DNA from 3 places in the Herbaspirillum sp. DW155 genome. Region 3 is predicted to be linked to each of the others. Evidence: predicted binding sites of a transcription regulator. Region 3 holds the regulator's gene; each other region holds the start of a gene.
What was found. The regulator HrcA, encoded in region 3, represses chaperone genes, less so after heat shock. The targets are predictions, from matches to a motif close to TTAGCACTCNNNNNNNNNGAGTGCTAA.

Region 1 (4,211 bases), 1.4 Mb from region 3:
CCGGCCTGCCCTATCTGCGGCGCAACCTGGGCCTGATCTTCCAGCAGCAGAAACTGTTGCTGGACCGCAATCTGCTGGCCAACGTGATGCTGCCGCTGATCGTGACCGGCGCTTCCCGCCAGGACGCCGAAAAGCGCGCCCGCGCCGCGCTGGACAAGGTGGACCTGCTGGACAAGGCCCGCTGCGAGCCGCTGGAGCTGTCCGGTGGCGAGCAGCAGCGGGTGGCCATCGCGCGTGCCATCGTCAACCGGCCGCAGATCATCCTGGCCGACGAACCGACTGCCAACCTGGACCGCGCCAATGCCAACAAGGTGCTGGCGGCGCTGAAATCCTTCCACGGTGTGGGCGTGACCTGCCTGATCTCGACCCACGACGAGAATTTCCTCACCGGGGCCGACCGCATCATCTACCTGGACCGTGGCCGCATCGTCGATGGCTGGCACAACGGCGTGGCCAATCCCGTGGAGGTATCGCCATGAACTGGCTCGGACAGCATTTCGCCGCCATCGCCGATGCGCTGCGCCACCTGCTGCGCTCGCCGGGCAACTTCGTGCTCAACGTGCTGGTGGTCTCGATTGCGCTGGCCCTGCCCTTTGCGGGCCTGTCGGCGCTGGAAAATGTGCGGCCGATCTCGGACCAGATGTCGGTGGAGCCCGAGATCAGCATCTTCATGAAGCCCGACGCCAGCCGCGAGGCGGCCCAGGCGGTGGGCAAGACCATCAGCCAGATCCTCAAGGACGGCAAGACCAACGGCAAGGTCGAATTCATCCCGCGCGAGAAGGCTTTTGAGGCGATGAAGAGCAAGACCGGCCTGGCCGATGTGCTCGCCACGCTGGGCAGCAATCCGCTGCCGGACAGCTACGTGGTGCGCCTGCCCGGCCTGGAAAACGCCATGAACGCCACCCGCGTGGATGACATCGCCCAACAGTTGAAGAAGCAGCCGGGCGTGGACACGGTGCAGATCGATTCCGAATGGGTCAAGCGGCTGGCGGCGCTGCTGCGCATCCTGCGGCTGGTGCTGCTGTTCCTGGGCATCACGCTGGGGGCGGTGGTGGTGGCGGTGGTGTTCAACACCATCCGCCTGCAGGTGATGACGCAGCGCGATGAGATCGAGGTGTCGCGCCTGTTCGGGGCGACCAATGCCTTCATCTATCGGCCCTTCTACTACACCGGCGCCCTGCTGGGCTTGTGCGCCGGGGTAGTGGCGCTGGGGCTGGTAGTGGCGGCACAGCAGCCGCTGAACGAAGCCATTCTGGATTTTGCTCATCTCTATGCATCGGAATTCCAGCTGGCCCTGCCCAGCGCCATGGCCATCGGCCTGCTGCTGGTCATCAGCGGCTTGCTGGGCTTGTTCGGGGCGATGCTGTCGGTGCGCAGGCAGTTGGCCAGGAAGGCTTGAATCTCAGCCGGCGCTGCCGAGCCCGCCGCACAAACGATGCCCGCTGTTGCGGGCATCGTTTTTTGGCAAGAACATTCATCTGCCGGTTGCCGGACACAATAAAGAGGCCGTCCCGCCGTCCTCACCATGAAGCCCGCTTCATTTGCCTGTTTTACCGCCTCTTTGCCGGCTGGCTCAGGGGATCGGGTGATCAGCGCTTCCCGGCCCTTTCGCCCTGCAAAAATTGTTACAAGTTTCTGAGCCGCTTTTGACCCCCATTGCAACTTTTGTCGCCCAAAGGCGACTAAGATGGAGGGGAATTAATGCAATGGTTAGCTTAACAGCAATAGAGCTTGACTATCACCGCCTCACCATCATGCAATTAGCACTCCCGGGTGACGAGTGCTAAAATAGTTTTCGAATTGCTCCAGTTTTAGGGGAGCACTGCACCAAACAGCGTCCGGCCGCATTGGCCGGGCCGGGGAAGTTGGACCACATTGCCCCCGGCAACCGAAGCATCCGCTTCCTACCGTTTCATACTGTTTCCGTGAAGGAACCAAGGAGAATCCATGAAAACTGCGTCTGCACACACTGCACTCATGCCTGCCGAGTCCAATGCGCTCGCGCTGGGTTTTTCCGGCAGCCTGGGCAATATCGACGCGTATATCTCGGCAGTGAACCGCCTGCCCATGCTGACCCAGGAAGAAGAGGTCAAGCTGGCACGCGACCTGCGTGAGAAGAACGACCTGGGCGCCGCCCAGAAGATGGTGCTGTCGCACCTGCGCCTGGTGGTATCGATTGCCCGCGGCTATCTCGGCTACGGCCTGCCGCATGCCGACCTGATCCAAGAAGGCAACATCGGCCTGATGAAGGCCGTCAAGCGTTTCGACCCGGCCCAGAACGTGCGCCTGGTGTCCTATGCCATGCACTGGATCAAGGCCGAGATCCACGAGTACATCCTGAAGAACTGGCGCCTGGTGAAGGTCGCTACCACCAAGGCCCAGCGCAAGCTGTTCTTCAACCTGCGCAGCCACAAGGAAGGTCTGGACGCGATGACGCCGGCCCAGGTCGAGGCTCTGGCCAAGACCCTGGACGTCAAGCGCGAAGAAGTGATCGAGATGGAAACCCGTCTGTCCGGTCGCGATATCGCCCTGGAATCGCCCACCGATGATGACGATGACAAGTTCGCGCCCATCGCCTACCTGTCTTCCGACAATTCGGAACCGACCCGCGTGATCGAGGCCAAGCAGTACGACCGCCTGCAGTCCGAAGGCCTGGAAGCCGCACTGTCCAAGCTGGATGACCGCTCGCGCCGCATCGTCGAGGCCCGCTGGCTGGCCAATGACGATGGCTCGGGTGCCACCCTGCATGAACTGGCAGACGAGTTCGGCGTCTCGGCCGAGCGTATCCGCCAGATCGAAGCGGTGGCATTGAAGAAGATGAAGACCGCGCTGCAGGCTTATTCCTGATCGCCTCTTCACTCCGATTCATCAGCAATTAAAAAAGGCGCCCTCGGGCGCCTTTTTTTATCTAAACGATTTATATCGTTTATCTCTTTTCGCAAACCATCACGACAGCAACAACTTGATGTCGTGCGCCAGCGTCTGCGGCCCCTGGCCATGCTTGACGAAGAGGCGGATGTGTCCCTGCGGGTCGAACACATAGCTGCCTGCGGTGTGATCCATCGTATAGCTGCCCGGCTGCTTGCCCGGCACCTTCTGGTAGAACACCTTGAATTCCTTGGCCACCTTCTCGGTCTGCTGCAGATCGCCGCGCAGACCGAGGAAGCGCTTGTCGAAGGCCGGCACGTACTGCGCCAGCACTTCCTGGGTATCGCGCTCGGGATCGACGGTGACGAAGAGCACCTGCACCCGGTCGGCATCCGGGCCGAGTTCCTTCATGACGTTGGACATCTCGGCCATGGTGGTCGGACACACGTCCGGGCATTGCGTATAACCGAAGAACATCACCACCACCTTGCCCTTGAAATCGGCCAGGGTGCGCGGCTTGCCGTTGTGGTCGGTGAGCGCGAAGTCCTTGGCATAGTCCAGGCCGGTGACATCCGTATTGTTGAACTTCAGTTCAGGCTTGGACTGGCCGCAGGCCGCCAGCAGTGTCGCGCAGCCTGCCAGCAGCAGCGCCGAGAGAAATCTTTTCATGTGTTCAGAAACTGCGGAACAGGAAATAGTGGTCCACCAGCAGCACCGCAAACAGGATGGACAGGTAGATGATCGAATACGCAAAAGCCTTGCGCGCGATCAGGTCGGTGTAATGGCGATAGATCTGCCACGAATACCACAAGAAGATCCCGCCCAGCACGATGGCCGTACCCAGATAGATCAAGCCGCTCATGCCGATGGCGAACGGCAGCATGCTCACCGCCAACAGCGCAATGGTGTACATCAGGATGTGCAGCTTGGTCACGTCCATGCCGTGCGTGATGGGCAGCATCGGCAGGCCGGACTTGGCGTAGTCGTCGCGGCGGTACATGGCCAGCGCCCAGAAGTGCGGCGGGGTCCAGATGAAGATGATCATCACCAGCACCCAGGCCTGCATCGGCACGTCATTGGCCATCGCTGCCCAGCCCAGCGCAGGCGGCATGGCGCCTGCCAGGCCGCCGATGACGATGTTCTGCGAGGTCGCCGGTTTGAGGATGATGGTGTAGATGATGGCGTAACCGACGAAGGTGGCGAAGGTCAGCCACATGGTCAGCGGATTGACCAGGTTGTACAGCACCCACATGCCCAGGCCACCGAGCACGCCCGAGAACACCAGGGTCTGGCCCACGGTGATTTCACCGCGCGCCATCGGACGGCGCGCCGTGCGGGCCATA
Region 2 (4,211 bases), 260 kb from region 3:
TCGATGGCGCGCAGCACGATCTTGATACCGGCTTCCTGGTCGGCGTTGTCGCCCTTCAGATCCTTGACGTTGGCGCGAGCGCGCAGCAGGGCAACGCCACCGCCGGGCACGACGCCTTCTTCAACAGCAGCGCGGGTAGCGTGCAGGGCGTCTTCGACGCGGGCCTTCTTTTCCTTCATTTCGACTTCGGTGGCAGCGCCAACCTTGATCAGTGCAACACCGCCGGCCAGCTTGGCCACGCGCTCTTGCAGTTTTTCACGGTCGTAGTCGGAGGTGGCTTCGCCGATCTGGGTGCGGATCATCGCCACGCGCGCTTCGATGCCAGCGGCTTCGCCGTTGCCGTCGATGATGGTGGTGTTTTCCTTGCCGATTTCAACGCGCTTGGCTTGGCCCAGTTCAGCCAGGGTAGCCTTTTCCAGGGTCAGGCCGACTTCTTCGGCGATCACCTGGCCACCGGTCAGGATGGCGATGTCTTCCAGCATGGCCTTGCGGCGGTCGCCGAAGCCAGGAGCCTTGACGGCAGCAGTCTTCAGGATGCCACGGATGTTGTTGACCACCAGGGTAGCCAGGGCTTCGCCTTCGACGTCTTCGGCCACGATCAGCAGCGGACGGCCAGCCTTGGCGACTTGTTCCAGCACCGGCAGCAGGTCACGGATGTTGGAGATCTTCTTGTCGAACAGCAGGATGAAGGGATTGTCCAGAGCGACGATCTGCTTCTCTTGGTTGTTGATGAAGTACGGCGACAGGTAGCCGCGGTCGAATTGCATACCTTCGACGATATCCAGTTCGTTTTCCAGCGACTTGCCGTCTTCCACGGTGATGACGCCTTCCTTGCCGACCTTTTCCATGGCCTTGGCGATGATGTCGCCGATGTCCGCATCGGAGTTGGCCGAGATCGAGCCGACTTGAGCGATTTCCTTGGAGGTGGTGGTGGGCTTGGCCAGGTTCTTCACTTCGCCGACGATGGCGGTGACGGCCTTGTCGATACCGCGCTTCAGGTCGGTCGGGTTGAAGCCGGCGGCGACGTACTTGAAGCCTTCGCGCACGATGGCCTGGGCCAGCACGGTAGCGGTGGTGGTACCGTCACCGGCATTGTCGGAGGTCTTGGAAGCGACTTCCTTGACCAGCTGGGCACCCATGTTTTCCAGCTTGTCCTTCAGTTCGATTTCCTTGGCGACGGAAACGCCGTCCTTGGTCACGGTCGGGGCGCCGAAGCTGCGCTCCAGTACGACGTTGCGGCCCTTCGGACCCAGGGTGACCTTGACTGCGTTGGCCAGGATGTTGACGCCGTTGACGACCTTGGCGCGTGCTTCATCGCCGAAAATAACTTGCTTTGCTGCCATGTTGGATTCTCCAGAAATTCGGTTCAGTTCATGTAGCCGGGCTTGAGCATTAAGCTTCAGGCATGCCGGCTGCTGTCTTGCTGCCGCTGGCCTTCAGGTTTTCTTTCTATATAGAGAAGGAAAAGGAAGGCCCGATGCCGAATTACTTCTCGACGACGGCGAACAGGTCTTCTTCGCGCATGACCAGCAGTTCCTGGCCATCGATCTTCACGGCCTGGCCGGAGTACTTGCCGAACAGAACGCGGTCGCCGACCTTCACGGCCAGTTGGCGGACCTTGCCATCTTCCAGGATCTTGCCGTTGCCGACGGCCAGGACTTCGCCTTGGTCCGGCTTTTCGGTCGCTGCGTCAGGCAGAACGATACCGGAAGCAGTCTTGGTTTCCTGGTCGAGGCGCTTGACGATAACGCGATCGTGCAAAGGGCGAAGATTCATGAGAACTCCTTAATTTTCAATAAGTTAGCATTGATTGCGGCGAAGCCTGCAACGGTTGTCTTCCAAATGCAGCAAACCTCACCGCAAGAAAAAGGGGATTGCGCCCGGCGGGCTGTTAGCACTCTGCCGTGACGAGTGCTAAGTATAGGGATGGGTTGGGGAATTTTCAAGGCGTCAATTGCTGTGCACGATTGTCCAACGCTTGAATTTTTTGCGATGACCTTGCTCATTTTGATTTGCTTTGGGATTAGCTAATGAGCAGGTTTTCAGGGGGGGCAATACAACCGGGCGCCCCTCAGGGCGCCCCGATGTGACGGCACTACATCATCCCGGATAGAGCGCGTGCTCCAGCGCAATGCTGGCCATGCCACGCTGCCAGACCTGCCACAAGCCGGGTGCAGTCGCCTCGCTCGCCAGACCTTCCTTGAGCAGCGCCAGCAGACGTTCGGCACTGTCTGCATCATCGAGCCAGAATTCCTCGATCAGATCGACGCTGGCGGTGCCGCCCGGCGGATTCATCACCCGGTTGCGGACATGGCGCGAGATATACGGCGTGCGCCGGTCCGCCACCACGCGGGCAACCACCTCGGCGAACTGCTCGGCACGCGGTCCGTCCTCCGTGGCGGCTTCCGGGGCCGCAGGCAGGACGAAGAACAGCTTGTGGCGCGCAGTGCGCCGCTGGTCACAAAAGACCAGCTCCTCCTGCACCATGAATTTGCAGACGGTGGACTGCTCCACGAAGTTCTCTTCATCCGGGCGCAGCTTTTCCTGGTAGAAGGGCAGGGCCAGGCCGGCCATCGCCTCGGCGGGGGAGGTGGCCCAGACCTGCGTCACGAAGTCGCGGTCCAGTGCCCAGTCAGACTCCGCAGGCGTGCCCAGGGCATGGGTAGCGTCGATGAAATGGTTCTGCGCATAGCGTTTGGGCGCCTCGGCCGGATGCGCGGCGATGAACTCCAGTACAAGAGGGGCGTGGATGTTGAGCATGTGGTGCTGCATGTCGCGGCGGGTCATGCCGGCTCGGCGTCGGCCGATGATCATCAATTTGATCATGAATGTCTCTTTTCTTTTCTCGTCGTGGTGATGCTGTTTTCATAGGAGGGGGCGGCACCCTGGTGCAGACCCCGCATCACTCCAAGGTCCCCTTTGCTGCAGAACAAATGGATTGTGCTGATGTGAGCTATCCACCCGCGTGATGGCTCTGGCCGTCCTATTCGTGAGATATTCTCAATTTGCGGGAATTTATATGCGAATAATAAGAGGCATTTTCTGCTGCAGTTTGTGGCCGGGTGCAGCTTTCTTCTGTTACATGGCCCTTAATGGTGCATCCCTTCGCATTTCGATTTAAAAAAGTGCATAAAACGTGCGATATCAACGAAGTACCGCGTTGGCACGGAACTGGCTCTCCCAGCCGCACCATTACGGTGTATTCTGCCCGGCGGGGCGGTGTATTGGAGGCACTGCCCCGCCTGGCCTGGCGCTGCGGCCGGGCCGCTTGGCTGCTGTGGCTCCGTCCCTTTTTAAGCGGGGATGGCCGGCGGTAAAGCGCCCGAGTCGGGATGCTCTCAGGCATGGCTCGTTTTTTGCAGTAGCAGAGTCCGCAAGCAAGAACCGGTCAGAAACTGGGAGGCGCTGCGGCGTTGTCCGGTCTTGCCACCGTCCACAAGGGGGGAGCAGGGCCGGTCAGCGTACCTAAAACAAATGGCACAACGCACTGCGTTTTCAATCATTCATTGGAAGTAATAGGAGCAATTCATGCAAAAAATCAAAATGATTCCTGTCGCTACAGCACTGGTGGCAGCGTTCGCATTCGCAGGGGCTGCACAAGCACAAGAAGTCATCAAGATCGGTCACGTCGCTCCCCTGACTGGTCCCAATGCACACATCGGCAAGGACAATGAAAACGGCGCCCGCATGGCCGTGGACGAACTCAATGCCAAGGGCATCACGATCGGCGGCAAGAAGGTGACCTTCCAGCTGGTCGCCCAGGATGACGCCTCCGACCCGAAGCAAGCCACCACCGTGGCACAGGCTCTGGTCGATGCCAAGGTCAAGGGCGTGGTCGGCCACATGAACTCCGGCACCACCATCCCGGCCTCCAAGATCTACTTTGACGCCGGCATCCCGCAAATCTCGCCCTCGGCAACCAACCCCAAGTACACCCAGCAAGGCTTCAACACCGCCTTCCGCGTGGTGGCCAACGATGGCCAGCTCGGTGGCGTCCTGGGTCGCTATGCCGTCAATGAACTCAAGGCCAAGAACGTGGCCGTCATCGACGACCGCACCGCTTACGGTCAAGGCGTGGCTGAAGAATTCCGCAAGAGCGCCCAGGCTGCTGGCGCCACCATCGTGGCTACCCAGTACACCACCGACAAGGCGACCGACTTCAACGCCATCCTGACCTCGGTCAAGGCCAAGAAGCCGGATCTGATCTTCTT
Region 3 (4,211 bases):
GCCACGGCGATATTCAATGCAGTCATGTGAAACTCGGAGTAAACAGGTGCGGAAGGCAGGTCTTATTTGCCGGTGGCCGAGGAGGGCGCGACCGGGGAGGCCGGTTTGATCTCGCTCTCTTCCTTGGGTTTGTCGCCGAAGCTGGCCTTGGCGCCGACCTTGGCGTCGGTGATCAGGGTCAGGTATTCGCTTTCGGTGGGCAGGTTCTGGCCGCCCTCGACGTGATCCAGCAGGTCATCCTTGAAGAACACCGAGACGCGGCTGGTCATGACCTCGCCATTGCCCTTGGCCAGGCGGAAGTCGTAATCCCAGCGGTTGGCGTGGAACATGTCCGACAGCAGCGGCGTGCCCAGCACGAAGCGCACCTGGTCGCGGGTCAGGCCCGGACGCAGCTGCGCCACCATTTCCTTGGAGACGAAGTTGCCTTGCTGGATGTCGATGCGATAGGGTCGCAGGAAGCCGAACAGGCTATCGCTCTTGCCGGTCACTTTCACGCCCGAGGTATCGGTGGGCGCTGCCTGGTCCGGCGCCTTGGTCGAGGAACAGCCGGCCAGCGATACGGCCAGTGCTGCAAGGACGCCAAGGGCGGCGGTGTGATGACGGGACTTCATTCGGGAAAGCATGCGCATAAAGATTTCAACCGGGTTGAGCCATGAGCCTAAAGCGCTATATGATAAGCTAGAACTTACTTCTTAAATAGGCATGAGTGCGTTCCGGGTGTAAAAGGGTGTTCCCCACCGCCCCGCCGGAACGGTCCGCCAGGTCTTCCCAGTGGACCGCCGCGCCTGTTCGAGACCAGTAAACCCGGGAACCCACTCTACCATGCCGAACAATCCATCCGAACTGAAGGCCAGCGGCCTGAAGGCGACCCTGCCGCGCCTGAAGATCCTTGAAATCTTCCAGAACACCTCCGTGCGCCACTTGAGCGCCGAAGACGTCTACAAACAATTGCTTTCCGACAATCTCGACGTGGGCCTGGCCACTGTCTATCGCGTGCTGACCCAGTTCGAGCAGGCCGGACTGCTCCAGCGCAATCACTTCGAGACCGGCAAGGCCGTCTTCGAACTCAACGAAGGCTCGCACCACGATCACCTGGTCTGCCTGGATTGCGGCAAGGTCGAGGAATTCTTCGACGCCGAAATCGAAAAGCGCCAGTTGAAGATTGCCCAGGAGCACGGGTTCGAGATTGCCGACCATGCCCTGGCCCTCTATGGTCATTGCAAGAACTGCAAGAAAGTGAAGAAGTAAGTTTGCGATCGATTGCCTGGTTTTACTTTGGCAAGGCAGTGTGAAGGAAACAGCAAAAAAGCCACGGATTGATCCCGTGGCTTTTTTCGTCCTGCCGGATCAGTGCTGGCTCAATGCGCTGGAGAGCAGCTTGGCGGTGATGTCGACGATGGGGATGACGCGTTCGTAGGCCATGCGGGTCGGCCCGATCACGCCCAGGGTGCCGACGATGCGGCCGTTGACTTCGTAGGGCGCGGTGACGATGCTCATGTCATCCATGGGTACCAGCTGGGATTCGCCGCCGATGAAGATCTGCACCCCGGTGGCCTTGCTGGAGACGTCCAGCAGCTGCAACAGCCCGGTCTTCTGCTCGAACATGTCGAACAGGCGGCGCAGCGAATTCATGTTGGAGGACAGGTCGGTCACCGACAGCAGGTTGCGCTCGCCGGAGATGACCACGTTGTTGTCGGCTTCCTCGTTCATGGCGTCGCTGCCGGCTTCGACCGCAGCTTGCATGAGCGCGGTCATGTCGTCGCGCAGCTGGCGCAGTTCGCCCTGCAGGTGCACGCGCACCTGGTCGAAGGACTGGCCGGCGTAATGCTGGTTGATGTAATTGGCGGCCTGGGTCAACTGACTCGGGGTGTAGTCGACCTCGGTGAGCAGCATGCGGTTCTGCACGTCGCCGCCCTGGTCGACGATGACCAGGAGGATGCGCTTTTCCGACAGCCGCAGGAACTCGATCTGCTGGAACACCGATTCGCGCTTGGGCGTCATCACCACGCCCGCGAACTGTGACAGCGAGGACAGCACCTGGGCTGCATTGGTGATGATCTTCTGGGGCGAACCGCTGTGTTGCAAACGCGCCTGCAGACGGCCTTCGAGGGCGCTTTCGTCGATGGCCTCGACGGTCAGGAGGGTATCGACGAACATGCGATAGCCGCGCGGCGTGGGCACGCGGCCGGCCGAGGTGTGCGGGCTGGCGACGAAGCCCATCTCTTCGAGATCGGCCATGATGTTGCGGATGGTCGCCGGCGACAGTTCCAGGCCCGACAGTTTCGACAGGGCGCGAGAACCCACCGGCTGGCCGTCGGCGATGTACCGTTCGACCAGGGCTTTCAGGAGAGTGCGGGCGCGGTTATCGAGTTGCATGGGACATATTCTAGCGGCATATCAGGCAAATGTGACGCGCACGTCAGCCTGGGCGCGATTTGAGCGAAGGATCAGGCTTGCGTTTGCAGCCAGTCGTGCAGCTCATGCAGGTCGCGGCAGATGGCGTCGGGGTGGATGCCTTCGGGCAGGATGCGGCCGAAACGGTTCATCCACACCGCCCGCAGACCGGCCTGCTGCGCGCCTTGCACGTCCAGTAGCGGATCGTCGCCCACATACACGGTGGCTGCCGGGGCGACCTGCAGTGCATCGCAGGCAGCGTGGAAGATGGCCGGATCAGGTTTGGCGCGGCCGAAGCGGTGGGCGGCAATCGAGACGCCGAAGTGGCCGGCCAGCCCGATGCGTTCCAGATCGGCAAAACCGTTGGAGACCGAGCCCAGGGTCAGCCGCCCCTTCATGCGCAGCAGCGCCGGTTCGACGTCATCGAACAGCGCCACCGTGCTGCGCGCTTCGGAGAACAGCGCCATGGCCGGATCAACCAGCGCCAGGTCCACGTCATGCTCGCGGAAGACCTCGGAGAGCGCCGTGTGGCGCAGCTTCCAGAGATCGATGCGATACATCGGGTCAGTCTGCATCAGGGCCATGCGGCGCTCGCGCAGGCTGGTGATGGTATGGGCCGCTGCCACTGCAGGAGCATGCTCGCGCAGCCAGTCGTAGAGCAGCCCTTCAGCGCGCACCAGCACCGGTTCGATGGCCCAGAGGGTGTCGTCGAGGTCGAACAGCACGGCCTGGATCGGTGCTTGAGCAACTGAGTGCGGCAGGGGGGAGGTGCTTGGTTTCATTACAATGTCATCTCAAATTATGGTCTAATCCGCAGCATGTGGCCCATCAAATTACCCGTTCAGGCAGCTGTACCCAAAACCGTCGCCATCGTCGGCAAGTTCCAGGCCGTCGGCATCGCGCAGATCTTGTCGGACATCGCTGTGTTCCTGGAATCGCACGGCCACACCGTGGTCTTCGAGACCGAGACCGCCGAGAACATCGCCCTGCAAGGCTATGACAGCATGACCCCCGAGCAGATCGGCCAGCATGCGGACGTGGCCATCGTGGTCGGTGGCGATGGCACCATGCTGGGCATCGCGCGCCAGCTGGCGCCTTACAACGTGCCGCTGATCGGCATCAACCAGGGGCGCCTGGGCTTCATCACCGATATCGCGCAAGACCGCATGATACCGGCTCTGGGCGAAATGCTGGAAGGCAAGGTGGAAGCCGAGTCGCGCTCGCTGCTGGAAGCGCGGGTCTACCGCGAAGGCGGCGAGATCTTCCGTGCGCTGGCCTTGAACGACGTGGTGGTGGCGCGCGGTTCCACCTCCGGCATGGTCGAGCTGCGGGTGGAAGTCGATGGCCGCTTCATGTACAACCAGCGCTCCGATGGCCTCATCGTGGCCACCCCCACCGGTTCCACGGCCTATGCGCTGTCGGCGGGCGGGCCCATCCTGCATCCCAGCCTGCATGGCATCGTGATGGTGCCGATCTCGCCGCATTCGCTGTCCAACCGTCCCATCACGCTGTCGGATTCCTGCGAGATCGTCATCCAGGTGGTGGCCGGGCGCGAGGTCAGCGCCAACTTCGACATGCAATCCTTGACCAGCGTGCTGCATGGCGACCGTATCGTGATCCGCCGTTCGGCGCACAAGATCACCTTCCTGCATCCCGAGGGCTGGAGCTATTTCGATACCCTGCGCGAGAAGCTGCACTGGAATGAATACCCGTCGATAGAAGGCCGATTACAATAAGCCCGCAGCAAGCCGGCCCCATCTGCATGCCGGCTTGCTTGCGAACACTGGCCTGTCCGTCCAACCCGCTGCGAGACCACC

Region 1: the regulator HrcA is predicted to act here: its motif matches at 1,761-1,787, upstream of rpoH (RNA polymerase sigma factor RpoH).
Region 2: the regulator HrcA is predicted to act here: its motif matches at 1,892-1,918, upstream of groES (co-chaperone GroES).

What each region holds. Positions count from the first base shown of each region.
Region 1 covers NZ_AP029028.1:4,744,161-4,748,371, forward strand. Annotated here, with positions in the region: gene AACH55_RS21605 (ATP-binding cassette domain-containing protein) at 1-479, shown strand, start outside; gene ftsX (permease-like cell division protein FtsX) at 476-1,399, shown strand; gene rpoH (RNA polymerase sigma factor RpoH) at 1,948-2,847, shown strand; gene AACH55_RS21620 (SCO family protein) at 2,947-3,537, opposite strand; gene cyoE (heme o synthase) at 3,542-4,211, opposite strand, start outside.
Region 2 covers NZ_AP029028.1:909,124-913,334, forward strand. Annotated here, with positions in the region: gene groL (chaperonin GroEL) at 1-1,343, opposite strand, end outside; gene groES (co-chaperone GroES) at 1,486-1,776, opposite strand; gene AACH55_RS04105 (EthD domain-containing protein) at 2,101-2,826, opposite strand; gene AACH55_RS04110 (branched-chain amino acid ABC transporter substrate-binding protein) at 3,529-4,211, shown strand, end outside.
Region 3 covers NZ_AP029028.1:645,969-650,179, forward strand. Annotated here, with positions in the region: gene dapB (4-hydroxy-tetrahydrodipicolinate reductase) at 1-26, opposite strand, end outside; gene AACH55_RS02950 (outer membrane protein assembly factor BamE) at 63-611, opposite strand; gene fur (ferric iron uptake transcriptional regulator) at 823-1,248, shown strand; gene hrcA (heat-inducible transcriptional repressor HrcA) at 1,348-2,376, opposite strand; gene AACH55_RS02965 (HAD family hydrolase) at 2,448-3,176, opposite strand; gene AACH55_RS02970 (NAD kinase) at 3,213-4,130, shown strand.